One region of the Clostridium sp. LXY-7 genome, then DNA from elsewhere that is predicted to be linked to it. Evidence: a T-box and tRNA genes for the amino acid it is inferred to sense, from the RefSeq annotation. Region 1 holds a T-box; the other regions hold tRNA genes.
What was found. A T-box is a leader RNA that pairs with one kind of tRNA and senses whether it is charged. The one in region 1 lies ahead of thrS (threonine--tRNA ligase), so its partner is inferred to be a tRNA-Thr.

Region 1 (10,198 bases):
ACTTTACTTAAAGGGGGATATATGAAAAAAATTAAAACAGTTGCTTACGTAGTGTTATTAGGTGTTATTTTAGTTTGGGGAATATCTTTTGTAAGTATAAAGATATTGTTGGAGGTTTTTTCTCCAGTTATATTAGCCTTTGTTAGGTTTACCATAGCTACTACAATTTTAGTGATTATTATGTTAAGAGGGAAACGTGAGAAAGTAGAAAAGAAAGATTTGTGGCTATTGGCAGCAAGTGGTATATGTTCTATAACTTTATATTTTATATTTGAAAATAATGGAATACTTAGAATATCAGCATCTACTGCATCTATAATGGGTGCAACAATTCCCATAGCTACAATAATTACAGATATTATAGCTTATAAGACAAGAGTTAGAAAGAAAGAAGTAATAAGTATATTACTATCTATTATAGGAATATATTTTGTTGTAGGAGGCGACATAAGTGGCTCTATAACAGGATATTTATTTATGTTAGGGAGTGTAATTGCATGGTGTGGTTACATGGTAATTACAAAGCCACTATTTAAAAGATATAATAATATGACTATAACTACATATCAAGCTATTTTTGGAACCTTAGCTTTTATACCATTTCTACCATTTGAAAGTGTAAATTGGACAATGATTAATGCAGGGACTATTTTTAATTTATTATTTTTAGCAGTGCTATGTTCATCCTTTGCCAATTTTGGATATAACTTTGCAATGAAGGAACTTGGGCTAGGTATAAGCTCATTATTTCTTAATTTAATGCCTGTAGTTACAATATTATTTAGTTTTTTAATATTAGGGGAAACACTTTCTATACCACAAATAGCAGGATCAATATTAATAATTATTGGTGTATACATATCTACAAAACCAGAAAAACAAGATCAAACTATAGAATATTAAAATTTCCAAGCACCCCAGGGGTTATTTCATATTATGGAATAACCCCTGGGGTGCTTACATTTTCTATAAATTGAATTATAATATAAAGTGAACGATAATTAAATATTATATATGAAGAGATTATATTTAGTGGGTGAGTGAATAAATTTATGAAAAAATTAATATATACTGTGATGGGGATAATTTCGCTGGGAATATTTATGGTTACCTTGAATTTCTATATTGGGGAAAGGCAGAAAATAGAAGCGTTGCAAAGCCATATGAGTGTATTAGCTTCTAAGGGAGAACTTACATATATTACAGCTGAGGAGCAGGCTAAAATTGATAAAGAGGAAAAGAAGAAGAAAAAGGCAGAGGAAAAGCAGCGAAAAAAAGAAGCAGAAGAAGCAGAGAAAGCTAGAAAGTTAGAGGAACAAAGGCAAAAAGAGGAGATCTTGAAAAAGAAGAAGGAAGAAGAGGAAGAGCAAAAGAAAAGAGAAGAAGAGCAGAAAAAAATAGCAGCAAAACAAAAGATTATGAACGTAGGATTAGTTAGTCAACTTCCTGAATATAAAAATGGATGTGAAATTACGGCTCTTACTATGATGCTAAACTATAATGGAATTAATGTAGATAAGCATGCTTTAGCGAATAAAGTTAAGAAAGATAGTACAGCTATAAAGTACGATAGTAAAGGAAATATTGTAGAGTGGGGAAATCCTGAGATTGGATTTGTTGGAGATATTACAGGAAAGACTAAGGGTTATTCTATTGACCCAGCTCCATTGATGCCACTGTTAAATGAATACTTACCTGATAGGGCACTAAATCTAACAGGTGTAGACTATAGTGAAATTGAAAGAATATTACTAGATGGAAGAACCATAATTGTTTGGGTAACATCAGATTTTAAATCTCCATCAAGACCTGCTCAATGGACCAGCAATGGACAAGTTATTTACGGAAATTTTTCTCAGCATGCGGTATTGCTGACAGGAATAGATGAAAATTTTCTTTATTATAATGATCCCTTAGGAAATAAACGAGGGGCATCAGTAAGTAAAAAGGATTTCAAATCAATATGGCATAGTATGGGGAATAAAGCATTAAGCTATTATAAGTAGTATAAATACAAGGATTGTTTTAATACAGTTATGATTTAAAGCCACATATCATTATTTAGAAGCCGTTTCAAGAGCTTGATTTACTATAGGCCCTATTTAATAAAAGTCCTAATTTATAGAATTTTTCTATAGATTTATAATCATAATAATCGTAATGATAGAAATGTTTAGGAGGATTTTTATGGGAGTATTTTTAAAGAAAGCTATAGCATTGATAATATGTTTAATAATTTCTATAACCTCGTTTGCCTGTGGTAGTAAAAAAGCGAGTGATGGCCAAGAAAGTGAAAAAACAGTATCTAAGCAAAGAATTATGGATGTACCACTAGTTAGTCAACTACCTGAATATAAGAATGGATGTGAAATTACAGCTCTTACTATGATGTTAAATTATGGTGGAATTAATGTAGATAAACATACATTAGCTAACAAAGTTAAAAAGGATAGTACTATAATAAAATATGATGATAAAGATAATATTATAGAGTGGGGAAATCCAGAAGTAGGGTTTGTGGGAGATATTACTGGAGAGTCTAAAGGATATTCTATAGACCCTGGTCCATTAATGCCATTAATAAATGAATATTTACCTAATAAGGCATTAAATCTAACTAATGAAGATTATAGTGAAATTGAAAGTATATTATTAGATGGGAGACCTATAATCGCCTGGGTAACATCAGATTTCAAAGAACCATCAAGACCAGCCCAATGGATGAATAATGGAAAAGTTATTAAAGGAAATTTCTCTCAACATGCTATATTACTAACAGGAGTAGATGAAGATTTTATTTACTATAATGATCCATTAGAAAATAAACAAGGGGCATCGGTAAGTAAGGATATTTTTAAATCCATATGGAAGAGCATGGGCAATAAGGCTTTAAGCTATTACAAATAATAATATGTAATTTAAAAATCAACAATCATTTTAAAATAAAATCTTAAAATAAAGCCATAAATATAAAAACTTACTAATATAATAGAATTTTCCTATAAATTTATACGTATATACTCATAATGATAGAAATGTTTAGGAGGATTTTTTATGAAAGTTTTTTTAAAGAGAGCGATAGTTATAGTGATATGCATAATATTTTCCACTATGATATTTGCCTGTGGTAGTAAGAAAGATAGTGCTAATAGTGAGTATATAAACAAAGCAGATGGTGGTACGGCTAAACAAGAAATGTCTCAGGAACAAAAATCAGGTATAAGTAAAGACGAAGCAAAGAATCAAAGTAGCCCTAAAGATGTTATAAATAATCCTAATAGAAAATTAATAAAAACAGGAGATATCCAACTAGAAACCTTAAAATTCGATGAAGCTATAAATAATTTAAATAATGAAATAAATAAGATAGGAGGTTATGTAGAAAGCTCTAATATTCAAGGTAAAACTATGAATGAAAGTTATTCTACAAGTAGATATGCCTCATTTTCAGTAAGAATACCAAGTGACAAGTTTGATAGTTTTCTAAATGGCTTAGGTAATATAGCTAATATGATATCAAAAAGTGTAAATGGTCAAGATGTAACTTCTCAATATGTGGATACCGAAGCTAGATTAAAGTCTTTAAAGATTCAAGAAGAGAGATTTTTAGAATTGATGAAAAATGCTAAAGATGTTAAGGATATCATAGAAGTAGAGAAGAGTTTAACAGAAGTTAGATATCAGATAGAGAGCTTAACAGGATCCTTAAAACAATGGGACAATTTAGTGGAGTATTCAACTATAAATATAGGATTAAATGAAGTTTCAGAATTATCTATAGGTGAGGGAAGCAATAGTAGTCTAGGAGATAAAGTTGCTGTAGCTTTTAAAAAATCCATAAGAAGTATTGTTAACCTAGGAAAAGGTACAGTGGTATTTGCAGTAGCTATAATTCCATATTTAATTATATTAGTACCAATAGGGTTCATAATAAGATTTATTATGAAGAAAAAGAATATTAAATTTATTCGTAAGGAGAATAAAGATAAATAATTTATATAAAGAAACCAAGTATAGACAAAATGTTTATACTTGGTTTCTTCAATCTATATTAAACTTATCTTAAAAAATTCCCATAGTATTAACCTTATTGGATATTCATTTTTAAGGATATATTTAAAGATAATTCAGTAGTGTTATTTAAACAATCTTTAATTTTAAAAACTAACTGATTTTCTCCTTCAATGAATTTATCATAAGGCAATGGAACGATGAATTCATCATTTTCGGATATTTGACAAGTTGTCCATTTATCTTCATTGGATAATTTCCATTCTAATGTTATGGGACTTTCAAATTCAAATTCAGAGCAAATAATATCTTTATATTTTACCATTAAATCATCTACACTAAATTTTATTGAAGAATTATTTATTTCATATGAAACTTTAGGGTTAGAAGAATCTACAATTAAAACATCATTACCAGATAATTCGGTTTTATGTTTTCCTTTATAGGCAGTAGCAGTTAAAGAATAGATTCCATCCTCTAAAGGAAGAATTTCTTCAGAGGAAGAAGTGGAAGCTACTTCACCAAAGCCTTTCGCCAAATTACTTCCTCTCCAAAGGGTTAAAGGTTTAGCAGAATCATCATTTAAATTTCTAATTTCTATAGTTAACTCATCAATATCGTTGCATAAGTAATAATTTATTTTTATCTCATCTTGATTTGAAACTATTTTGGAATTAGTATAGAAGTCAGTTATTAGGGGATATCCCTCAGGATTTACTAGTATTATAAATGGCATATTTTTAGTATCATTTTCAGCTGTAAATTTTATGTATCCAGAGTAAATTCCATTGGGTATATTGTTGGTATCAACTGTTGCCTTCATTAATAATTCTCTTTTAGAGTTACCTTCTACAAATATATTTTTAGGAATATCTAGTATTATTTGTTCTGCGTCGTTATACAGTACATAATCTATATTATATACTTTACTATTTTTAGATATATTTTCTATAGAGAGAACTTGAGTAATTTCTTTTTTCCCAATATCTTTTTCTATAAAACCAAAACTTAAATTATTTGGAGTTATAAAAGAATCAACATTTATTAACTTATCTATATCTACAAATCCAGAACCTTGAATCTGTGGAGGATACATTGTTCTATTTTCATCTATAATCAATTTAGCATTATTAGTTATAGCAGCTTTAATTTGTTCAGGACTCCAATTTTTATGAGCTTGTTTTATTAATGCAGCTACACCAGTGATATAAGGTGCTGACATGCTAGTGCCAGTTTCCTTCTTATAACCAGATTCATCAATTTCGTATGGGACAGTACTATTTATATCGATACCAGGCGCGATTACATCGGGTTTTATGCCCCATAGTCCAGGAGTAGGGCCATGAGAACTTTCATAGAAAATTTTGGTAATAGATTCATTTTTTAATGTCATGGTTTCTTTGCCGATAATAGTATTTAACCTTACAAAATCATTTTTATCTATGCTAGCTACGGGTATTTTAGCTGAATCATATAGTATAAAGGAATCACTATCTACTTGTCCACCTTCTATGTACACTATAATGCCTGATACTTTATTAGTGTCAACAGTACTAATAAATTCTTCTAGCTCGAAAATATCATCGCATTTAAATAAGAGTATGTTATTTTTATCTTCAAGCTTAGATACAGATTTAAAATCATTTTTCGCTTCATTTATGATGGAGTAGTTAATTCCTTCAGGGAATTTACTGCTTCCTCTTACTAAATTTAATTTAAATTTAGTATTACTTTTCTCTCCTATGATATTAGTAGATAATAAATTTGAAGAACCATTTCCTACAGTAATAACTCCAGGTAGAGCAGCTACATCCTTTATACTCCAATCAGATGGACCATAATTACCAGCGGATTTAACTACTACAATACCTTTTTCAATTGCTTTATTGATGGCATCAGCTACAACGCCATTAGGCATATTATAATTAGCTCTTAGTGATATATTTATTATATCTGCGCCAGATTTGATGGATTCATCAATAGCCTTTACAATATTCTCATCAGTTGTAGTGCCGTCTTTACTTATAACTCTATAGACCAATAAAGAAGCTTCAGGAGCAACTCCTTTAATTTTGCCATTAGCTGCGATGATTCCAGACACATGTGTTCCATGACCATACTTTAAATCTCCATCCTTATAAATAGGTTTATCATCAACAAAGTCATATCCACCAATTATGCTATTTACTAAATCAGGATGATTTATATCAACGCCACTATCAATGACAGCAACCTTAACTCCTTTTCCAGTGTAATTTATAGGTGTTACATTTTCAGTGGCTGAGGAACTATAAGTAAATTTATAAAAACCTATAAATAGAGTTAATAGAATAATAGATGTTATTGATTTAATAATTAAGACGCTTTTTCTCATTTAAAATCCTCCTAGATATAAGGTGTCCAAAGAAAAGTTGACTCTATAGTCCAATATATAGTATATATAGTGATTTATATAAAAAGGTTACAAATAAGTGAATATAAATATTACAAAATTGTAGTTATTTCGTTGAATAAAAAAGATTCCAGTGAAGATCACTGGAATCTTTCTATTTACTTCTCTCTAGTTTCAACTTCCTTTAATACTCTTTCTATGAAGGCATTAAGAGCAGTTGAGCCTTCATCACCGTTTTTACGGCTTCTTACAGCTACTTCTTTATTCTCAGCTTCCTTTTCGCCAACTACTAGAATATAAGGAATTCTTTCATTACGAGCTTCTCTAATTTTGTATCCAATTTTTTCAGCTCTATAGTCAGCTTCAACTCTGATATTATATTTTCTAAGCTCCTTGTATACCTCATCTGCATAATCATGATATTTTTCAGATATAGGTAATAATTTAGCTTGAACTGGTGCAAGCCAAGTTGGGAATGCTCCAGCATATTTTTCAATTAACATGGCAAGAGTTCTTTCATAACATCCTATAGAAGTTCTATGGATAACATATGGATACTTCTCTTTTCCATCCTTATCGATATAAGTCATTCCAAATCTCTCAGCTAATGAGAAGTCGATTTGAACAGTAATTATTGTATCTTCTTTTCCATGAACATTTTTAAATTGTAAATCCAACTTTGGTCCATAGAAAGCAGCTTCGCCTATTGCTTCAGTATAGTTAATTCCAAGGTTATTTAATATATCTCTCATCTTATCTTGAGTAGCATACCACTCATCTGGTCTGTCTATATATTTAGACTTATTATTTTCATCCCATAGCGAGAATTGATAAGAGATATCATCTTCAATGCCTAGTGTTTTCATCATATAGTTGATTAGGTCAACAACTCCTCTGAATTCTTCTTCAAGTTGGTCTGGAGTACAAACTAAATGTCCTTCAGAAATTGTAAATTGTCTTACACGAATTAATCCATGCATTTCTCCAGAAGACTCATTTCTAAATAGTGTTGAAGTTTCACCATATCTTAATGGTAAATCTCTATAGCTTTTTTTGTCAGCTTTGTATACCATGAATTGGAATGGGCAAGTCATTGGCCTAAGTGCAAATACTTCTGCATCTTTTTCTTCATTTCCAAGAACAAACATTCCATCCTTATAGTGATCCCAGTGTCCTGAAATTTTATATAAGTCACTTTTAGCCATTAGAGGAGTTTTTGTTAATAAATATCCTCTTCTCTCTTCTTCATCTTCAACAAATCTTTGAAGAAGTTGAACTATTTTAGCTCCCTTTGGCATTAATAGAGGAAGTCCTTGACCAATAGGTTCAGAAGTAGTAAATAATTTTAACTCTCTTCCAAGTTTATTATGGTCACGTTTCTTAGCCTCTTCTACAGCCTCTAAATAGCTATCTAATTCAGATTTTTTAGTGAAGGCAGTACCATAGACACGAGCTAACATCTTATTTTTCTCATTTCCTCTCCAGTATGCTCCAGCTAGTTTAGTTAGTTTAAAAGCTTTTACTGGCTTAGTTGACATTAGGTGAGGACCAGCACAGAGGTCTACAAAATCACCTTGTCTATAGAAAGTTATAGTTTCTCCCTCTGGTAGGTCTTGAATTAGCTCTACCTTATAAGGTTCGTCTTTCTCTTCCATGAATTTTATAGCCTCATCTCTTGGAAGTTGAAAACATTCTATAGATAAATTTTCTTTAACTATTTTTTTCATTTCTTCTTCAATTTTAGTTAAATCTTCATTAGAGAAACCTTCATCTAAGTCAAAATCGTAATAAAAGCCGTTATCTATAGCAGGTCCTATAGCAAGTTTTGCTGCTGGGAATAATCTATTAACTGCTTGAGCTAATATATGAGCTGATGTATGTCTAAATGCTTTTCTTCCCTCAGCATCATCAAAAGTCAAAATACTAAGATTACAATCTTCTTCAACTATATAACGTAAATCTACAGTTTTCCCATTAACAGTTCCAGCTGTAGCAACCCTTGCTAGTCCTTCAGAAATACTTTTTGCAATGTCTAACACACTTAGTGGGCCTTCATACTCTTTAAAAGAGCCATCTTTTAATGTTATTTTAATCATTGTTAAATCTCCTTTCCATATATATTATTAAATCACTAAAATAAAAAATCTCGTCGCTTTTCATAATAGAAAAGGGACGAGGTATACCCGTGGTTCCACCCAATTTGTCTATATAAGTATAAAATAACTTACAAAAGACCACTTTAATAACTATAACGTAGTTAACGGACTTTATTAGAGTCACTCCGAGGTGGTTTTCAATATGTTTTATTTGAAGGCAATTTCAGCTATTATGCCAACTCTCTGTTAATAAGTTACATATTTACTCTTCTCTTCACTGTGATTTTAATATTCAACTTAATTATTGTAACTTTATTATATCATAATTTCAATAAAATTATCATAAATATTATCATAAAATTATAATAATTTTATCATAATTATTAATTATGTCAATAGGATAGTAGAAACTAATGAAAAATCCTAATATTTTGGAGAAGTATGCTAGGGAGAGAGAATTGGCTTCGCCAGTAAATCGCTTTTCTAGAGAAAAAAGTGATCACTTATTTGCAACCGCTGCTTGCACTTCACTGAATTCAGAACGATTTATCTCCTTTTATTACCAGTAAGAATATATGAATTTAGCATAGTGAAAATATTTCAATATACTTACATATTATGATGAAATATCTTATAATAAAATAATAAGAAAACTGTATTTATGGTGCTAATCACAGAATATTTATAGGAGGAAAATAATTTATGAAAAAAGAAATGTATTGTAGCAGTTTTTGGTCAAGCTTATATAAAAATAGTGGTGACATAATTATGAATAAGACTGATATAGATAGGTTTAATAAAGAAAATATCAGGAAAGGCAATATATTTGATGTGTTTGCTGAGAAGGAAGAATATTCTAAAGATGAAATTATATCCATGATAGATAATGTAGGTAAAATACCAACAGAACGTAAATATAATTTATATTTCAATGGAGAACTCATTGAGGAAGAATATTGTAACAAGTTGATTCAAAATCTAAATTTAGAGAAATTAGAAGAAAATATTAGACCCAGTTATGGAATAACTATAAGAAGAACTATAATGAAATCCTTTCCAACAGAGGATAGAGTATTTAAACATGAAACTGAGTATAGCTTAGATAGATTTATGGAGACAGCAGTTTATCCATGTGAGCCATGTGTAGTGTACTGTAGTAGCAAGGATAAAAAATGGTACTTTGCCAAAATATATAATTACATAGCTTGGATCAAAGCTGATGATGTAGTAATAGGTGATAAAGAAGAGATTAAGAGTTTTTGCTATTGTGATGACTTTTTGGTGGTAACAGATAAGAAAATCTATACTGGATTTAATCCTTTTGATGAAAATTTAAGCAATATACAAATAGATATGGGAGCTAGACTACCTATAGATAGAGGCTGGAATTGTGAAGAAACAGTTCAAGACATGGACTGCGAAGGTAACTATGTAGTTAAATATCCAAGAAAAAATGGAATGGGCAAATTAGAATTTGCTAATATATTAATACCATTTAATGAAGGGGTTAATGAAGGTTATCTACCATATACTGTTAATAATATCCTAAGGCAAATATTCAAGTTTCAAGGAGAAAGATATGGTTGGGGAGGAGAGTTTAATGGAAGAGATTGTTCAGGGTTAATGCTAGATACCTATAGAAGCCTTGGTATAATATTACCTAGAAATGCAGATAGACAATTTGAAAATTGTGAAGGAA
Region 2 (10,198 bases), on a different contig from region 1:
TGCTGGAGGAATACCTAAAATATTAGGTCCTACAGGAGGTTTCATAATTTCATTTCCTATAATGGCATTAATAATAGGATATCTAAGCGATAGTAATATAAATAAACTTAAACTAAGTATTGGGATGATAGTATCTCTAATAATTAGCTATGCTATAGGAACATTACAAATGTCATTTGTTTTAGGTATAAGCTTTGGTAAGGCATTGACTATAGGAGTAATTCCATTCATAATATTAGATCTTATCAAAATGGGTATAGTTACTACAATTGGAGAAAAGCTTAAAAAAAGAGTAATGATGAGTATAATAAGATAGAGATATTAGGAATAATAAGAGTGGAGTGGAAATACGAACATTCCACTCTGTTTTTATTATGAAAAATACGCAATTGTTGATGATATATATGTATACTTATAATATGTTGCGAAATATTTTTTTATATTTTAGTTAATTATTCGTATTATTATTGAAAATGAATTATGTGTTTGATAAGATATTTATGGGGTGATTAACATGTGTAATAATTATGATGTTATTATAGTTGGAGCTGGAGCTAGTGGAATTTTTGCTGCCTATGAATTAAGTGGTTTAAATTCTAAAGTTAAAACTCTAATTATAGAAAAAGGAAATAGCTTAGAAAAAAGAAGATGTCCAATTGATGGAAAAAAAATCAAAGCATGTATCCATTGTAAGTATTGTAATATTATGAATGGATACGGTGGAGCTGGAAGTTTATCTGATGGAAAATATAATATCACCAATAATTTTGGTGGAGATTTATACAAATATATAGGTAAAGAAGAGGCTCTAGATCTTATGTATTATGTTGATAAGGTACTTTGTGATAATGGAGGAAGTGATGCTAAACTATACTCTACAGCAAATAGTTCTCTAAAAACAGAGGCCCTAAAAAATGATTTACATTTGTTAGATGCTAAGGTTAGACATCTAGGAACTGATAGAAATGTTAAAATTCTAGGTAATATGTATGATAAATTAAAAGAAGAAGTAGACATGATATTTAATACTGAAGTTATAGATATAGAGAAGCAAGGGGAAGAATTCATAATATCTACTGAAAAAGAGCAATATAGATGCAAAGACTTAATTGTTGCTACAGGACGCTCTGGGTCTAAATGGGCATCTAAAATGTGTGAAAAGCTAGGTATATCAACTAAGAGCAATAGAGTAGATATTGGAGTTAGGGTAGAGCTTCCAGCAGCAGTTTTTGAGCATATAACTTCAGAAGTTTATGAAAGCAAGATAGTTTATAGAACTAAAAAGTATGGTGATTTAGTTAGAACTTTTTGCATGAACCCTCATGGTGAAGTTGTTAGTGAGAACACTAATGGGATAGTAACAGTTAATGGACACAGCTACTCAAATCCGGATTTCCATACAGAAAATACTAATTTTGCCTTATTAGTATCCAATAGCTTTACAGAACCATTCAAAGATAGTAACGAGTATGGAGAATCTATAGCAAAGCTAAGCAATATGCTAGGAGGAGGAGTACTTGTACAACGGTTTGGAGATTTAATAAAAGGTAGAAGAACTAATGATCATAGAATGGATAAAAGTTTTATAAATCCAACTCTAAAGGCTACTCCAGGTGATTTAAGTTTAGTTATTCCCAAGCGCCAACTAGATGCCATTATAGAAATGATATATGCACTAGATAAAATAGCTCCAGGAACAGCTAATGAAGATACTTTACTTTATGGAGTAGAGGTTAAATTCTATAATTCTAACGTACAAGTAGATAATAATTTAGAAACTAAAGTCAAGAACCTATATGTTCTAGGTGATGGTTCAGGAGTTACCCATTCACTTTCACAGGCATCTGCCAGTGGTGTTTATGTAGCTAGAATTTTGAATAAAAAATATAATTAATCTTCATTTATTATAATTAATTCAGTATAAGGAAGAGAGGTATTCTTATGTCAGCATTTGTAGTATTAGGAGCTCAATGGGGAGATGAAGGAAAAGGTAAGATGACTGATTATCTTGCAGAGACAGCCGACGTGGTTGTAAGATTTCAAGGTGGTAATAATGCAGGTCATACAGTTGAGGTAGGAGAGAAACAATATAAGCTTCACTTAATTCCATCAGGTATATTATATAGTAGTAAACTTAATATTATAGGAAATGGTGTAGTTGTAGATCCAGAAGCACTATTTAAAGAAATGGATTACTTAAAAGGCTTAGGAGAGGATATAACTCCAGCAAGATTGCTTGTAAGTGATAGGGCGCAGGTTATAATGCCATACCATAGGATATTAGATACGCTTAAAGAAGAAGCAAGGGGAAAAAATGACATTGGAACTACTAGAAAAGGAATAGGACCATGTTATACAGACAAATTTGAAAGATGTGGAATAAGAGTATGTGATCTTATTAAACCACATGTATTAAAGGAAAAATTAGAAGAGTATTTAAAAGATAAAAATGATACTATTGTTAGACTATATAATGGAAAAGCTTTAGATTTTAATGAAGTTTACGAAACTTATGTAAAATATGGAGAGAGATTAAAGCCTTATGTAGCTGATACGTCAGTAAAAATATATGAGAGCATTAAAGCTAATAAGAAGGTTTTATTTGAAGGAGCTCAGGGAACACTTCTTGACATAGATTTCGGTTCTTATCCTTTTGTAACATCCTCTAACACTATATCAGGAGGAATATGTACAGGAGCAGGAATAGGCCCTACTATGATAGATGGCGCAGTTGGAATAGTAAAAGGATATACTACAAGAGTTGGTAAAGGACCATTCCCAACAGAGCTTAACGATGAGACTGGTGATTGGATAAGAGAAAAGGGATTTGAATATGGAACTACAACTGGAAGAAGTAGAAGATGTGGATGGCTGGATTTAGTTATATTAAAGACAGCGGCAAGAGTTTCAGGGTTAACTAGTTTTGGAGTAACTAAAATAGATACATTAGCAGGTCTTGAAAAATTAAAGGTATGTATTGGATATAAATTAGATGGGGAAGTAATAGATTATTTCCCAGCAAGCCTTGATGATTTAGCTAAATGTGAACCAGTATATGAAGAGTTTGATGGATGGGATAGCAGTATAAATGATGCTAGAAACTATGAGGAACTTCCTGAGAATGCTAAGATATACTTAAAGAAGATAGAAGAGTTTACAGGGGTTAAAATATCAATAGTTTCTGTAGGACCAAGAAGAGATCAAACAATGATGGTTGGAGAAATATAAAATAATATTATATAAAAATAAAAGATGCAGATTTATCAGTTTGCATCTTTTATTTTTATACTTATTTCAAACAGAGACACATCCTCATGAGTTATAGGAATCCAAGATAATAAGGCCGTTTCATAGAAATTCCCTTCCACTTCAATATTATTATTTACTATATATTTGTATAGTATTTCATAGTATTTTATCTTGTTTTTATAAGAATCTATATATTTTAGACATAGATAATCTCCAGCCTTTAAAGTGGAAATAGGTAAATTTAGTTTTATATCCTTGGGCATTTCAACAAATGTATTTAAGTATTTAATAGTTCTATTTTTTACAAAAGAATTATAACTTACTGTAAGGCCTACTTGCTCTAAAAATGGAATACCATTTTCTTCAAAGATATTCATAGCCTTTCTAAGGGGTATTTCTAAGTCATATAAATCACTATTCTCATTATAATTGGATTTAATAGGAAGAATATTCATAGTATCCATATGCTGAATATAAACCACATTTAAATCCTCTAAATCAAAATATTCATCTATTTCTTTAAGCTTATTATCAATTATAGATTTTATATTCTGAAGCTCTTTTATTTTTTTATCTATGTTATTATGTTGTTCATTTAATGCTTGGAAAAATAAATTTATATCACTGCCATTAGATAATATCTCTTTAATTTTTTCTAAGGATAAACCAGAAAATTTAAGATATTTAATTACATCTAAAATAAAAAATTGTTCTATGGAATAGTATCTATAACCAGTGTTTTTATTAACGTAACTAGGTTTAAATAAATCAATTCTATCGTATAACCTTAGAGTTTGTATAGATAGGTTATGAAATTTTGCCATATCCCCAATAGATAAGTATTTTTTATTCATAAAACCTCCTTTAAATAAATTATGAAGCATTTTATTTAAGTATTGAATGAATATGCTCAATAGACGCGCTTGATGAACTCCAAGCCCATTGTAGATTAAAACCACCACAATCTCCATCTACATCCAATATTTCGCCTCCAAAGTAAAGTCCTTTTACTAATTTGGATTGAAGAGAAGTACTATCTACTTCTTTAGTATTAACTCCACCTAAGGTTACTTGAGCATTCTCAAAGGAATTTGTATTAATTACCTTAAAATTCCAAGCATGAAGTAAGTTGTATATATTGGTTTTACTTTTATAGTCTAGAGCATAGGTTGACATATGAATATCTTCAATACCAGCTTCTTTTAAAATTACTGGTATGAGTTTTTTATTTATAATACCTATAAGATTAGTATAGATACTTCTATAGGAGAATATTTCAAAGTGATTTTCTAAAAAATCTACCATTTCATTATAAGGTAATGTGATTAGACTTATTTTAAGAGATACTTCATTGTTATTAAGAATTCCTTTTGAAGCAATTCTACTTAATTGAAGTATAGGAGGCCCTGAAATACCATAATCAGTAAATAATATTTCTCCACTCTCTTCTTTTTGAAATACATCATTCACTAGAATTTTACAAGTTCCTTCAAATTTAACTCCAGAAATGGCATTTAGTCTATTATATTCTAATTTTAACTGCACAAGACCAGGTGATGGATTTATTATAGTGTGACCTAATGATTTCGCCAGTTTATATCCAGAGCCATCAGAGCCTGTCTTTGTATAACTTTTTCCGCCAGTACATAATAGTAAGTTTTTGCATTGAAATACATCATTATTATTACATATGACTTTGAAGTTCTTTTCCTTAGATATATTTGTAACTTTGCTATTCAAATATATAGGTATATTTCTATCCTCCAAATTAATTCTAAGAATATCTATAACAGAAGAGGCTTGAAGACTCATAGGATATATTTTATTTTCATCAAGAACCACTGTATAAATACCCAAGTAGTTAAAAAAGTTTAAAGTGTGATTAAGATTGAATTTCTCTAATATATTTTTAAAAAAAGGTGAATTATCGCTGTGAAATCTATTAGTATTTAGCTGATTATTGGTTATATTACATCTACCATTTCCAGTAGTTAATAGTTTTTTACCTATTCTATCATTTCCATCAATAATAGCTACATCGATACCTAAATCTTTAGCTTTAATAGCAGCCGCTATACCACAGGCGCCACCACCAATAATAATAAGATCATGATACAAATTAAAATCTCCCTTCAGTTCTGAATTAGTATTAGGTATATAAAATATTATAGTTATAAGTATATCCAACTTTTTTTAGTTCAACAAGGTAGGTGATATTGTATAAAATAATTGTATTATCAATTATGTAATCGAAGAATAGATTATAAAGTAAAATAACATAATAATGTTAAAAATACGAGAAATATTCATATATTAATACTACATTATATCGAAAAACTCTAAATATTATTAGAATATAAGTAAATTTTATAAGGATGATTAAAAATTTGAAAAAAATAAATAAAATAGTTTTTAAAAAAGTGTTGACATTAGATTAGAATTTTTGTATTATAATACATGTCGGGTGAGCCGACAAAAACAAAAGCAAAAAGACATATGGCTCCTTGGTCAAGCGGTCAAGACACCACCCTTTCACGGTGGTAACAGGGGTTCGATTCCCCTAGGAGTCACCATTTGTGGTCGCATAGCTCAGCTGGGAGAGCATCTGCCTTACAAGCAGAGGGTCACAGGTTCGATCCCTGTTGTGACCACCACATATATGGCCCAGTGGCTCAGTTGGTTAGAGTGCCGGCCTGTCACGCCGGAGGTCGAGGGTTCGAGTCCCTTCTGGGTCGCCAATTTACTAAAAATCTTAGGTAGTCTACTAAGAATTAGTAAAACATAATAATTCACATATGGCTCCTTGGTCAAGCGGTTAAGACACCACCCTTTCACGGTGGTAACAGGGGTTCGATTCCCCTAGGAGTCACCATTTATGGTCGCATAGCTCAGCTGGGAGAGCATCTGCCTTACAAGCAGAGGGTCACAGGTTCGATCCCTGTTGTGACCACCATAAACTTAATATGGCCCAGTGGCTCAGTTGGTTAGAGTGCCGGCCTGTCACGCCGGAGGTCGAGGGTTCGAGTCCCTTCTGGGTCGCCATAGTTTGCTGGCATGGCTCAACGGTAGAGCAGCTGACTTGTAATCAGCAGGTTGTAGGTTCGATTCCTATTGCCAGCTCCAAAAAAGTTCTAGAGAAATCTAGGACTTTTTTATTTTATGAATAGATATTTCTTAAATATATATTAATCTAAAAGTAGAAAGTGGTAGATAAATTTTAAATATTATCTACCACTTTAATTTATTTATTCAAAAATTTCTTTTGTAGTCTTATATCATCACCATAGAATTTACATAGAGTAAAGTTACCTATCAATCTAGAGGTAATTCTTTCAGAATAAATATTAGTTAACTCTTCAAGAGAATAATTAGTGGACACTATCATCTTCTTATTATTCAACAATCTAGAGTTTAGCAGATTAAATAACTCAGTCTTTGAGAAGTCAGAAGACATTTCAGTACCTAAGTCATCTATAATTAATAAATCACAATTATTAATATACTCTTCTAAGGTTAAGTTACCATTAAAACGAATATCTCTTATTGATTTAATTAATTCTTCTGCAGTTTTATATATGACGAAATATCCCTTATCAATTAGATCTTTGGCAATACAATGAGATAGAAATGTCTTACCTGTTCCAGAACTACCATAGAATAATAAGTTCTCATCGTTATTGTTAAAGTTCTTTATAAAATTCAAACTTGAGCTAGCAATATTTCTTATATTATCTTTAGGACTATATTTCTCAGGTCCTTTTTTATCACTATAGTATTGCAGGTTAAAATTATCAAAATTATTTTTTTCCAGCATAAAGCATAGAGCAGAATTTTCATAATATATCTTTACTAATTTATTTTTGTAACAAGAACACTTATCTGACCCAATGAATCCAGTATCTTTACACTTATTACAATCATATTGAGGTTGTAAATAATCTAAAGGATATCCATGTTCAACTAATAATTCACCTTTTCTCATTCTCAAAGTAGTTATAGTTTCTTTTAATTCTTTAAGATATTCCTCACGTTTATCTAAAGCTTGAAGTGTATTTAAAGAAACAGAGAGACAAAGCTTCCCTATTTCTTTTTCAATTCTTTTTATTTCTGGTAATTTTAGTTCAATTTCTGACTTACGATTCTCTAGAGACTTTTTCTGCCTAGAGTTTATTTCATCATAAATTTTCATTACTTGTAAATGATGATTACTAATCATTATTATCCCATCCTAAAAGTTTTCTTTCTAAAGCATCAAAATCATAAGTTCTTTGGTTATAATTAGTAAAGTTTCCCTTAGAATTATTCGGATTATTTATTATAGATTTAGGAGCAATTTTTTTTCTATCTTTAAGCTCAATATCTTGAAGGGTCTTAATATTGTCCTTAAACCAGCTATTGAGTATACCATCTATATATTTAAAATCTGCTCTATTTAATCTCTCAAAACAAACATCACAGGCTTTGTATATAATGTCTATAGGAAATTTATATACATTCAACCATTTTTCTAGAAGTTCTTCCTGGGGCTTCATTACATCACCATTTTTAACACCAAGATAAGTTAGTATTTTTCTTATATTCATCCATTTATCTTCATGTTTCTTTATATAATTTTGAGCTGCATCTATGTCTTTTATATTAAAATCATGCCAAGATATGGCTATAGTCTCTATATATCTATAATCAGCTTTTCCTTTAGATACACAATATTCAATAAGTAATAAAATAAGTTCTGGAGAAAAACCAAAGTCTTTTTGCCAACCTAGATAGGTTGACATTTCTTTAGGAGAAAGAGGTCTTGCAAGAAGTCTTTCTATATCCTGAAGCATATCTTTAACTAGTGAGTTATCTAATTCCTTCAATAGATTAATAGGGCGCTCACCCTCTTGAGGAATATTTGTTAAATCAAGAAATTCAACATTGTAATTTCCGATATTGTCTATAGGGGTCAATTTGATAACTCCCTCATCATTCCAATAGTTCCAAGCATTAAGGACATCTGTTTCGAGAAGTGATAATGCAGAAGCTATAAGAGAAGAGCTAGCACCTATTTCACCACTAATACAATATTTAAGACCAAGTAAATATACTTTTACATATTCTCCTCTAGCCTTCGCCATGAAACTGTCAATAAAAACATTACTAACGGGAGTATAATCTAAGGTTTTGGATTTAAACATAAAAGTACTCATGACATCGCTACCTTTCTAACTACTATATGACTATACTTAAACATTATAGATTTAATGCTTATTATTATCAATAAAATTATATTATAAGTTTAGTATATCATAATAGCAATTATTTTAGAGTAAATATATATAAGAAAACTTATGTTTAATATTTTAAAAACAGGGAATATTATCATTTAGGTAAGGAGGTCATACTTATGAATAAAAGTTTTTGTTATAGGGTTATTATTATAGGAATATCGATAGTATGCATTTCAACTATGATAAGTGCCTTTAACAAAGTTACTACAAAAGAGATTCAGTTAAATAAAGAAAAAGTACCAGTAAAGATTGATGATGAGAAGATAGAGGTAAAAAATGAAAAGATAGAATTGAAGAACATGATAGCAGAAGCAATTGAAGAAGAAGAAAGAATAAGTAGAGGAGAAAATAATAATGACAATTCCAAAGAAGTATTTCTTCACAAATCGATACATACTCCAACAAGTGGAGTATTAACATCTACATTTGGAGAAAAAAGAGGGGAATCAATACATAAGGGAATTGATTTAGCAGCCCCTACAGGAACTCCGATAGAAGCAGCATTTACGGGAGTTATCAATTATTCAGGAGTAGCTAAAGGATATGGCAAGGTTGTTATAATAGATCATGACAATGGTATGCAAACAGTATATGCTCATTGTAATAAACTTTATGTAAACACAGGAGAGAATATTAATAGAGGACAATTAATCGCTGAGGTGGGAAATACTGGCGACAGTACAGGGCCACATCTTCATTTTGAATTGAAAATTAATGGAAATACTATAGATCCATTAGAATATAAAGGTGACTATCAATATTAAACAAAAAGTATTTATATAGAAAACTAAAATCCAAAGAGCGTTTTGTTCTTTGGATTTTAGTTTATCCATTAAGCAAACCCACGTGAAACTAAGAATAACTTGATAAAATAATAAATTTTAGAATATATATAATGAACAAAAATGAATAATGTGTTAAATTACTTTGATCATCAAATTAAATATATAAAAATTATTGACAGATAGGAAGATAAAATATATACTTTGACTATCAAATAATTTGAATATCAAACAAAAATTAAAGGAGGACTTATTTATGGCACCGCCTTCTTCAAATAAGAAAATATTAAATGAACTTTTAGTTGAAACCTTTAATGATATCTTAGAGATAGAGCAAAATGCTTTAAAGGATGGGGTTTTAAGTGACCTATCAATAACTGAGGTACATACAATTGATGCTATAGGTATGTATAGTGCAAGAACTATGACTGAAGTAGCTCAAGATTTAGGAATTACAGTAGGAACTTTAACTACAGCTATAAATAAATTAGTGAAAAAAGAGTATGTTGAAAGAGAAAGAGCTGAAGAGGACAGAAGATCAGTAATGATAGCCCTTACTAGAAAGGGAAAATTAGCTTATAGAATACATGAAAAATTTCATCAAGATATGATAACAGCTACTATTGAGGGACTAACTGAAGAAGAGGAAGAAGTTCTTATGAAGTCCTTAGATAAATTAAATAGATTTTTTAAAGCTAAATATAACCTTAAAAATAAGTAAAGGAGAGTACCATGAAAAATTTTAAAATAATAGGTACTGGTTCTTATATTCCTGATAATGTGGTAACCAATAAAAATCTTGAGGGTTTAGTAGATACATCCAATCAGTGGATTATCGAACGGACAGGAATAAGTGAAAGAAGAATATCTAAGGATGAAGATACATCTATAATA
Region 3 (10,198 bases), on a different contig from region 1:
TATACTCTACTAATATATAGGGATTATCTTTGACAATATCTATAGATGTCCATCCAAATTTCTTATAAATTTTCATGGCTTTATTTACAGATATCCCATACTTTTGAAAAAATATAATTATTTCTCTTGTAGCTCTTTGACTAGCATAAGACTCTATTATTGTATCGATTTTCTTTTTTCCTATTCCCTTTATTTCATTTAGTCTTTTTATATCATTATCTAAAACCTCTAAGGTTTTAGTTCCAAAAAACTCCACTATTTTTTTTGCCGTTATTGGTCCAATACCAGTTATAATACCACTGGCCAAATATTTTTCTATGCCCGATAATGTAGTTGGAACTATTTCTTCTATATTATCTACTCTAAATTGTTTTCCGAATTTAGGATGATTAACCCACTCTCCTGTTACCTTATATTTATTTCCTTCAACAATATAAGCCATAGTACCAACCATGGTGATATTTTCTCTTCCGTGAATAGCTCTAATTATGGCATATCCATTTTCTTCATTTTTAAAAACTATATTATCCGCCACAACTTCCATAACTATCATACTTTATCTCTCCTAAATATTTTCTTCTATTAATTATAGCATCTGAAGCATATTTATAGCTGTACTTTTTTATATTTATATTATTTACTATTCTCAGTCCTATTAAATCAAAATTTTTTATAAATACGATTTTGTTTTATATAGTTCATTATCAACACTATATTAAGACAAAGTTATAAAAAAAGAGCGAACCATAAAGTTCACTCTGTTTTATTATAAATATTTTTTAATATCATCAACTTTATTTAATCTTTCCCACGGTAAATCTAAATCATTTCTACCAAAATGTCCATAAGCAGCTGTTTGTTTATATATTGGTCTTCTTAAATCTAATTGTCTTATTATAGCTGCTGGTCTTAAGTCAAATACCTTTTCTATTAATTCAACAATTTTATCATCATTAATTTTTCCTGTTCCAAAGGTATCAACTGCTATAGATACAGGTTTAGCTACTCCTATAGCATACGCTAATGCTATTTCTATTTTATCAGCAACTCCTGCAGCAACTAAATTCTTAGCTACCCATCTTGAAGCATAAGCCGCAGATCTGTCAACCTTAGTTGGATCTTTTCCTGAGAATGCTCCACCACCATGTCTACCATATCCACCGTAAGTATCTACTATAATTTTTCTTCCTGTTAATCCTGAATCTCCTTGTGGACCGCCAATAACAAATCTTCCTGTTGGATTTATATAATACTTAGTATTATCATCCAATAGTTCAGCTGGAACAATATTAGCTATTACATATTGCTTTAAATCCTTCTCAATTTGTTCACGCTCTATTTCTGGATCATGTTGAGTTGAAATAACTATTGCATCTACTCTTACTGGTTTGTTATCCTCGTATTCAACTGTTACCTGAGTTTTTCCATCAGGTCTTAAATAATTTAAAGTACCATCTTTTCTAACTTCTGACAATCTTCTTGCTAATCTATGAGCCATAGCAATTGGAAGTGGCATAAATTCTTCTGTCTCATTTGATGCAAAACCAAACATCATACCTTGATCTCCAGCACCAATAGCATCTTCTTTATTAATTTCACCCTTTTTGCTTTCTAAAGCCTCATCAACCCCCATTGCAATATCCCCTGATTGTTCACCTATAGAGGTTAACACTGAACAAGTATTGCAATCAAATCCATATTTAGCTCTAGTATAACCTATTTCTTTAATGGTCTCTCTAACAACTTTTTGTACATCTACATAACATTTAGTGCTGATTTCTCCCATAACTAAAACCATTCCTGTTGTTGTCGCTGTTTCACAAGCAACTCTAGCCATTGGGTCCTTTTCTAAAATAGCATCTAAAATAGCATCTGATATTTGGTCACACATTTTATCTGGATGTCCTTCTGTAACTGATTCTGAAGTAAATAATCTTCTCATTTCTTTATCTCCTCTCTGATTTTTTTATCTGGAGTTCTCACATATTAAATTCCAATAGGCAAATAAAAACTTATAATATAAGTTAAGACTCCAATAATAAAAATTTAATTTAATAATACATACAAACAAAATAAAACCTCTTCTTAAGATTAAGAAGAGGTTAGCTATCACAATACACTACTCTCTCTTATCTCGCAGTATGTCTGCTGGAATTGGCACCATGGTGATAATTCACCGGTTGCCGGGTTTCACAGGGCCGTATCCCTCCACCTCTCTTGATAAGAGTTATTAATTATTTTTACAACATCATAATATCATAATATGAAAAGCATGTCAATTTGATTATTCTCAAAATAAAAAATATCACAAAAGTGATATTTTTTTATGGTGGAGGAGGACGGATTCGAACCATCGAAACGAAACGTAACAGATTTACAGTCTGCCCCCTTTGGCCACTCGGGAACTCCTCCAAGTTTTGGAGCTGGCAATAGGAATCGAACCTACAACCTGCTGATTACAAGTCAGCTGCTCTACCGTTGAGCCATGCCAGCATATATTATTTAATTATTAGTTTAATGGTGGTCACAACAGGGATCGAACCTGTGACCCTCTGCTTGTAAGGCAGATGCTCTCCCAGCTGAGCTATGCGACCATATTGTGGTGGAGGAGGACGGATTCGAACCATCGAAACGAAACGTAACAGATTTACAGTCTGCCCCCTTTGGCCACTCGGGAACTCCTCCACATTTTGGAGCTGGCAATAGGAATCGAACCTACAACCTGCTGATTACAAGTCAGCTGCTCTACCGTTGAGCCATGCCAGCATATATTATTTAATTATTAGTTTAATGGTGGTCACAACAGGGATCGAACCTGTGACCCTCTGCTTGTAAGGCAGATGCTCTCCCAGCTGAGCTATGCGACCATAATATGGTGGAGGAGGACGGATTCGAACCATCGAAACGAAACGTAACAGATTTACAGTCTGCCCCCTTTGGCCACTCGGGAACTCCTCCACATTTTGGAGCTGGCAATAGGAATCGAACCTACAACCTGCTGATTACAAGTCAGCTGCTCTACCGTTGAGCCATGCCAGCAAATCCCGATTTATAAACTTGACAAGTTATAGTATACAATTTTAGTTTTACTTTTTCAAATTCAAATTTACCCATTTGGGATGATTATTTTACTCTCCTTCTATTTTTCTAATGAATACTTCTATTTACATTGCACTCTTGTTCTTATCTAAGGCTACTAAAATCTATATATCTAGAGAATACTTTCAAAACATATTCAACATCTTTAGGTTTAAGTTTTTCTTTTACAATTTCTATTATTTTTTCCACTCCTATTTTTTCATTCTTATACTCTATATACTCGCTTATTTTTTCAATATCTCTATTTGATAAGTCTTCTGAAATTATCATTAATTTCGCTTTTTCAATCATACTAAGATCTTTCTCTATATCTTCTACAGAGGTCTTTATTATTTTATAATCGGTTTCTGGTATATATGAATTGTAATTATCGTTCATATACTTATCATTATATTCAAATTGCTCTTCCATTCTTAACATCTGATTTTCTTTAAACTTCATATATTTTTTAAAATTTGTATCATCATTTACTTCACTAGCTGTATTTTCTTCTTCATAATTCTCTTCTTTATAATTCTTTTCTTTATAAATTTCTTGTTCTAATTCTTTAGCAATCATACTATTTTCATTATACACATGATAACTTTTGTTTAAGCTAATTAGAACTCCTGATATAAAAATAGTATATGCAATTATAACTCCACTATAAAAAACTCTTTTCATGATTTTGAGTCACCTCACACTTAAAATTTTGCACATCTTAATTATGTCTTAATGATTTGATTTTATACATATTATGTTTCAGAACAAAATATATATTTCGTTAATATTTATTAATCTTTAATCATATAAATTCATAGGGAGGTGTTTATGTGAGTAAAATTAAGATCCATTACAAAGACCCTTTGGGTTATTATAGTTTATCAACATTTTTAAAAAATCAATTAGATGAAAATACTATTGTTGTTTGTATTGGAACTGATAGATGTATAGGTGATTGCCTCGGGCCTCTTGTAGGTACACTACTTAAAGAAAAGTTTTTCCCATTACCAGTGTATGGCACTATCAATGATCCTATCCATGCATTAAATCTAGAGAACAAACTATCAACCATAAAACTAAAGCATCCTTCATCAAAAATAATTGGTATTGATGCTTGCTTAGGACCATTTTTAAATATAGGAGAAATTCAGATTAGAGACTACCCAATAAGTCCTGGTAAAGGTGTAGGTAAAAGCCTATGCCCTGTAGGAGATATTTCTATAATAGGTATAGTTGATTCTAGTGAAGATGAAGAACCCTTCACTAGTAGAAATATTAGATTAAATCTTATTATTGAAATCTCGAGAGTTATAACTAATAGTTTAATTCATGCGTATCACCTCTATACTTGTAAACTTTGATCTCTATTTTGAATAAGCACTGTTTTAGATTTATAATTTTATATTCTAAATTCTAAAATATATTTATAAAGTAATTTCTTAACTTTAAATGAAGATTTTCAATTCTAATAATAAAATAAATAACAAAAGGAATGTATTTACTTAAAACACATTCCTTTTGCTATTTATTGGACAATATTAATCTATCACTGACCACCCTTGAGTACTTTGAGTGGTATCTAACTTATCAATAAAGTCTAACATTTTACCAGTTCCAATAGCTACACAAGAAACAGATTCTTCTGCTACATAAACAGGTACCTTGGTAACTTCCTCAATTAGCTTGTCTAGCCCATCTAATAATGCTCCTCCACCAGTCATAATTATTCCTTTATCTGCTATATCGGCAGCTAACTCTGGTGGTGTTTTTTCTAGAACTGAGTGAGTGCATTCAGCAATAGAATATATAGTTTCTTTTAATGCCTCTCTCATTTCATTAGAGTTTACTGTTATATTTTTGGGAAGACCTGTTATTAAATCTCTTCCTCTTATTTCCGTACTAATTTCTTCTTCCTTTGGATATGCAGACCCTATGCTTATTTTTAGTTCTTCTGCAGTTCTTTCTCCAATCATTAACTTGTGTTTTTTTCTTATATAACGAATTATAGCTTCATCGAACTTGTCTCCTGCAACTTTAATAGATTCTCTAACAACCATACCACCTAAAGATATAACTGCTATATCCGTAGTTCCTCCACCAATATCTATTACCATATTTCCACTAGCTTTTGTAATATCTAATCCTGCTCCTATAGCTGCTGCCAAAGGTTCTTCCACTAAAAGCACCTTTTTAGCTCCAGCATTTCTAGCAGCATCTTCCACAGCTCTTCTCTCAACTTCGGTTGCTTCACAAGGAACGCATACTACAACCCTTGGTGTAGAAATTTTTCTCTTTCCACAAGCCTTTTTAATAAAATGCTCTAGCATCTTTTCTGTAACATCATAGTCCGAAATAACCCCGTCTCTTAATGGACGTATAGCTACTATATTTCCTGGAGTTCTTCCTATCATTTTTCTAGCTTCTTCACCTACTGCTAATACTTTATTTAAGTTTTTATCAATAGCTACCACTGAAGGCTCTTTAAGTATGACCCCTTTACCTTTCATGTACACTAACACTGTAGCAGTTCCTAAATCAATCCCCATATCTGTTCCCATTCCGAAAAAAAACATCTAAAACTCACTCCCGCTTCTTGATCTATTTTGAAGTATAAATATACTAATATCTACAATTTCTCCTAAATATTATTATATTACTATTTATTCTAACCTTCAATTACTTTATACTTCATTTTAGTAGCTTTTCCACCTCTAATGTGTCTTTCAGCTTTATTTAAATTTAAGATGCTTTTTGCTTCTTCTGCTATTTGGGGGTTAATTTTAGGTAATCTTTCTGTCATATCTTTATGTATAGTGCTTTTACTTACTCCAAAAACTGATGCTGTTTTCCTAATTGTAGCCTCTGATTCAATAATATATTTTGCAACTTCTAGTACTCTATCTTCAATATAGTCCTTCAAAGTGTTACCTCCTTAATGCTTCTATAAATAATAATATGCTAAATTGCGAACTTAAATTACTTATTATTAGTTTCTTATTAGCCATTTCCTCTTTAAAAGAAAATGACTAATAAGACTAAATCTATAAGAACTATTTCTTATAGGTTACATATTTTGCAGGGTCTACTTCATTCCCATCTTTTAAAACTTGGAAATGAAGATGAGTTCCGTATTCCTCATAAGCAAAATTTGTAGTATTTCCAACTTTACCTATTTCTTGTGAAGCCGTAACCTTATCACCCTTTTTTACTGAAATATTTTCTTCCAGATTTCCATATACAGTTATTAACCCATTTTGATGGTCAACTTCAATAAAAGCTCCCTCAGTATTTTTACCTATGTTTTTTACAATTCCTTCAGAAACTGATTTAACACTAGCTCCTTCTTTTGCCTTTATATCCATGCCTAAATGAGTTTTATAACTCTTAGTTGTCGCCCAATATACTGGGTCTTCTGAGTATGCTCTTCCTAAACTTCCATCTACTGGATTTACAAAAGATTTATCATTTGAATTTGATACTGCTTTTGTCTCATTATTAGCTTTCACATTAGGTACTTCTTTTAAATTTTCTTTTACCTGAAGTGCCCCTTCTGGATTTTTAGGTTGTTCTACTACATTCTTGTCTGTATCTTGTACTACTACTTTTGCACTGTCTATATCATTCTTAGCTCTTGTTGATGTTACAACCGCCACTGTAGCTACAGAACATAAGCAAACGAAAAGTATTACATAGAAACCTTCTTTTTTAATAAACTTTTTGAATTTATCAAATTTATTGTTCATAAAAACACCTCCATATGTATTTTGACCCTTTATTAGAAAATTAATACATGTACAAGAAAAAAATTTTAAATTTTTAATATTTTATTTAATATCTAATAAAAATCTCAGTAAATAAAAATTGCATAAGATTTAGCCATATATGCTAAACCCTATGCAATCTTTATTTAATATTTTAATTGTATTTAATTATTTATTTTATATATTTCTATTCCAGTATAATAGTGTTTCAATATATTAATATAAGACTCCCCTTCATTAGCCATAGCATTAGCACCCCATTGACTCATTCCAACACCATGCCCAAATCCAACACATTTTATTTCTATAGTCTTATTAGTTATATCTATAGTAAAGTTAGCTGAATTTAATCCCAATAATTCCCTTAATTTTTTCCCACTTATAACTACCCCACCTAATTTAAGTTCTTTTACACTACCACCTTCAGTATGACTAATTATTTTTATTTGTTTTGTTAACTTGTTTACATTTAATCCAGCCTGATTATATGTTCCATTAACCTTTGAAACAAAATCACTTTTTTCAATACTTACATTACTTTTATATCTTGGTGCCACTTCTTCACCTTTACTTTCTACACTTCTTAAATAAGGCAATTTGGCACTAAATACTTCCTCTACATTTTCCGTCTTCCCCCCACTAGTTGAAAAATAGTATGCACCCTTAGCCAACTCATTATTATAAGTGATAATCATATTAGCAGTAGAATTTACAGCTTCCTCAATTTTCATCCAATTATCATTTCCATTATTTCCCCATTGATTTATTTTTTTATTCTTACTTGTATATACATGACAATGAGTAGTATCACATAAATCCCCTCCATAAGCGTTAGCACACCCACTGCCTATTGGTTTCATATGCGCTATAGCATAAGTTCTAGCCGCTATTGCTTGGGCTTTTAAGGCCTCTAAATTAAATCCTACAGGCATCTCACTACTTACTACTCCTTTTATATACTCTTCTAATGGAAGCTCTTCAATTCTATTTTCTTTTGTCATATATACCTTTACCGTCTTTATATTTATATTCAACCTCTTATTTACATCAGTTATATCACCATTTTCTATAATAACCTGCTGGATCTTTTCACTACCTTTTTTATCAATATTTTTAGTTTCTTCGTTAGAACTTTCTAATATAATTTTTGATGATAAAAATAAAAAACCTCCCAAAAGAAGAATATAAATTAATACGGTTCCTACAGGTTTCAAAATATCTAACGCTTTGCACGAATTAATATTAATTCTCTTACCCTTGTTTTTCATACTCTCATCCTTTCTCACCCTCTACTTATAAAATCACATGTATCATTTATATTATATGTTCTATCTAAATATTCATCTCCTATAAAAAATACTCAAAAGCTACAAAGCTTTTGAGTATTTTTTATCATATTCTTCTTATATCTACACCTAAGTCTTGAAATTTCTTCTCTATATTTACATATCCTCTATCTATATGATAAACATCTTCGATTATTGTCTGTCCTCTTGCATTTAATGCGGCTAAAATCAAACCTGCACCAGCTCTTAAATCAGTTGCTTTAACCTCTGCTCCAGTAAACTCTCGAACACCTTCTACTATGGCACTTCTACCATCTATTTTTATATTTGCACCCATCCTTATTAATTCTCTTACTTGCATAAATCTATTCTCAAATATGGTTTCTGTAATCACGCTAGTTCCCTGTACTTGTGCTAATAAACTCATTATTTGAGATTGCATATCTGTTGGAAATCCTGGATACGGAAGAGTTATAATATCTACTGGTTTCAAATCTACATCACCATCCACTACCATAACCCCTTCACATATAGTTATTTTAACACCCATTTCTGTAAGTTTCGCTATTACAGGTTTTAGATAAGCTTCATTTATGCCATGTATAGTTATCTTACTCTTAGTTATAGCTGCTGCAATCATAAAAGTTCCAGCTTCTATCCTATCAAATAATGGTGTATATTCTATATTGTTTAATTCTTTCACTCCATCTATAATTATTCTATCTGAACCCGCACCACTAACTTTAGCTCCCATTAAATTCAAAAAATTAGCTAAATCTATAATTTCAGGCTCTTTAGCTGCATTCTCTATCACCGATATACCATCAGCTAAAGTTGCAGCCATCATAATATTTTCTGTAGCACCAACTGATGGAAAATCTAAATATATATTATTTCCTTTAAGTTTTCTTACTTTTGCTTCCACATATCCATGACCTTGATTAATATCCGCTCCTAGAGCTCTTAATCCCTTTAAGTGTAAATCAATAGGCCTTGCTCCTATATTACACCCTCCTGGAAGTGAAATTTTAAATCTTCCAAATCTAGCAAGCATTGAACCCATCACTAAGAACGATGCTCTCATTCTTCTTACCAGTTCATCATCAACGCTAATGTCGCATAAATTACTAGTATCTATTTTTACTAAATTGTTTCCACTATCTATATTCACATCTGCACATAGGCTCTTTAAAACATCACATAAAACAAAAACATCTTCAAGCATAGGTGTATTCTTTATGCTACATCCACCATTACTCAATACTGAGGCTGCAAGTATTGGTAATACTGAATTTTTTGCTGAACTTATGTTTACTTCCCCTGATAATTTATTATTTCCTTTTATAATAAACTTACCCATCTTCATCCTCCAAATTAAATGCTATTACTCAATACGCTAAGGTTATTTCAGGTGATCCCATTATTAAATAGCATCCTGAAGAATAATCAACTAATGCACATTGAAAATCAATATCAGTACCGAATATATTCTTTTTATTATATAAACCAGTATCTGCCAATATACTATATCCATTATAAATTTTCGCAGTATTGATATTTTGTGATTTACTTACACTAAGTGTATCTAAAATTAGATCCTTATATTCATCTACGGTTCCTTTTGAAACTTTAACTTTGATACACTGTGAATATTCTATGCTATTATCAATATAGGATAAAGCATTTGAAATTTTTACCTTAAGCTTTTCTAAATTAGAATACTCTAAGTCCGAACCTCTTTCTATGATGGAAACTTTCCCCATCAATTTTTCTTGCATATGGTAAAATTCAATTTTCCCATCATACTTTTCATTAGTAAAGTCTATAGTAATCACCCTATCATTCTCAGTTATTTCATAATTAACCTTACCAAAATCAAAATTTATTCTATCTAATAAATCCATATATATATTCTTATCATTATCATTACTATAAAATTCTGCACTTACGTTACACTGTTCTATTTTACCTTCCATATCATTTATTAGTACACTAAAAATATCTGTGTTTGGTTTTACATAAAATATACCTGAGGTAAGAACTATTACAATGATATTAATAATAATTCTG

Region 2: it encodes a tRNA-Thr, which carries the amino acid that the T-box ahead of thrS (threonine--tRNA ligase) is inferred to sense. The anticodon was not compared.
Region 3: it encodes a tRNA-Thr, which carries the amino acid that the T-box ahead of thrS (threonine--tRNA ligase) is inferred to sense. The anticodon was not compared.

What each region holds. Positions count from the first base shown of each region.
Region 1 covers NZ_JBLLJL010000001.1:331,051-341,248, forward strand. The annotation lists gene ACI48Q_RS01710 (DMT family transporter) at 22-903, shown strand; gene ACI48Q_RS01715 (C39 family peptidase) at 1,053-2,006, shown strand; gene ACI48Q_RS01720 (C39 family peptidase) at 2,188-2,907, shown strand; gene ACI48Q_RS01725 (DUF4349 domain-containing protein) at 3,055-3,993, shown strand; gene ACI48Q_RS01730 (S8 family peptidase) at 4,088-6,385, opposite strand; gene thrS (threonine--tRNA ligase) at 6,562-8,499, opposite strand; T-box leader at 8,569-8,786, opposite strand; gene ACI48Q_RS01740 (NlpC/P60 family protein) at 9,202-10,198, shown strand, end outside.
Region 2 covers NZ_JBLLJL010000007.1:140,211-150,408, reverse strand. The annotation lists gene ACI48Q_RS19525 (biotin transporter BioY) at 1-316, shown strand, start outside; gene ACI48Q_RS19520 (NAD(P)/FAD-dependent oxidoreductase) at 515-1,894, shown strand; gene ACI48Q_RS19515 (adenylosuccinate synthase) at 1,942-3,228, shown strand; gene ACI48Q_RS19510 (MerR family transcriptional regulator) at 3,264-4,103, opposite strand; gene ACI48Q_RS19505 (aminoacetone oxidase family FAD-binding enzyme) at 4,135-5,367, opposite strand; tRNA gene ACI48Q_RS19500 (tRNA-Glu) at 5,748-5,822, shown strand; tRNA gene ACI48Q_RS19495 (tRNA-Val) at 5,828-5,903, shown strand; tRNA gene ACI48Q_RS19490 (tRNA-Asp) at 5,911-5,987, shown strand; tRNA gene ACI48Q_RS19485 (tRNA-Glu) at 6,047-6,121, shown strand; tRNA gene ACI48Q_RS19480 (tRNA-Val) at 6,127-6,202, shown strand; tRNA gene ACI48Q_RS19475 (tRNA-Asp) at 6,215-6,291, shown strand; tRNA gene ACI48Q_RS19470 (tRNA-Thr) at 6,298-6,372, shown strand; gene ACI48Q_RS19465 (ATP-binding protein) at 6,491-7,465, opposite strand; gene ACI48Q_RS19460 (DnaD domain protein) at 7,458-8,441, opposite strand; gene ACI48Q_RS19455 (M23 family metallopeptidase) at 8,639-9,286, shown strand; gene ACI48Q_RS19450 (MarR family winged helix-turn-helix transcriptional regulator) at 9,561-10,025, shown strand; gene ACI48Q_RS19445 (beta-ketoacyl-ACP synthase III) at 10,037-10,198, shown strand, end outside.
Region 3 covers NZ_JBLLJL010000004.1:161,429-171,626, reverse strand. The annotation lists gene recD2 (SF1B family DNA helicase RecD2) at 1-553, opposite strand, end outside; gene metK (methionine adenosyltransferase) at 767-1,942, opposite strand; SAM riboswitch class I at 2,127-2,227, opposite strand; tRNA gene ACI48Q_RS14020 (tRNA-Tyr) at 2,328-2,412, opposite strand; tRNA gene ACI48Q_RS14015 (tRNA-Thr) at 2,419-2,493, opposite strand; tRNA gene ACI48Q_RS14010 (tRNA-Val) at 2,519-2,594, opposite strand; tRNA gene ACI48Q_RS14005 (tRNA-Tyr) at 2,601-2,685, opposite strand; tRNA gene ACI48Q_RS14000 (tRNA-Thr) at 2,692-2,766, opposite strand; tRNA gene ACI48Q_RS13995 (tRNA-Val) at 2,792-2,867, opposite strand; tRNA gene ACI48Q_RS13990 (tRNA-Tyr) at 2,874-2,958, opposite strand; tRNA gene ACI48Q_RS13985 (tRNA-Thr) at 2,965-3,039, opposite strand; gene ACI48Q_RS13980 (hypothetical protein) at 3,184-3,762, opposite strand; gene yyaC (spore protease YyaC) at 3,912-4,442, shown strand; gene mreB (rod shape-determining protein MreB) at 4,620-5,654, opposite strand; gene spoIIID (sporulation transcriptional regulator SpoIIID) at 5,747-6,001, opposite strand; gene ACI48Q_RS13960 (peptidoglycan DD-metalloendopeptidase family protein) at 6,132-6,824, opposite strand; gene spoIID (stage II sporulation protein D) at 7,007-8,110, opposite strand; gene murA (UDP-N-acetylglucosamine 1-carboxyvinyltransferase) at 8,235-9,488, opposite strand; gene ACI48Q_RS13945 (hypothetical protein) at 9,517-10,198, opposite strand, start outside.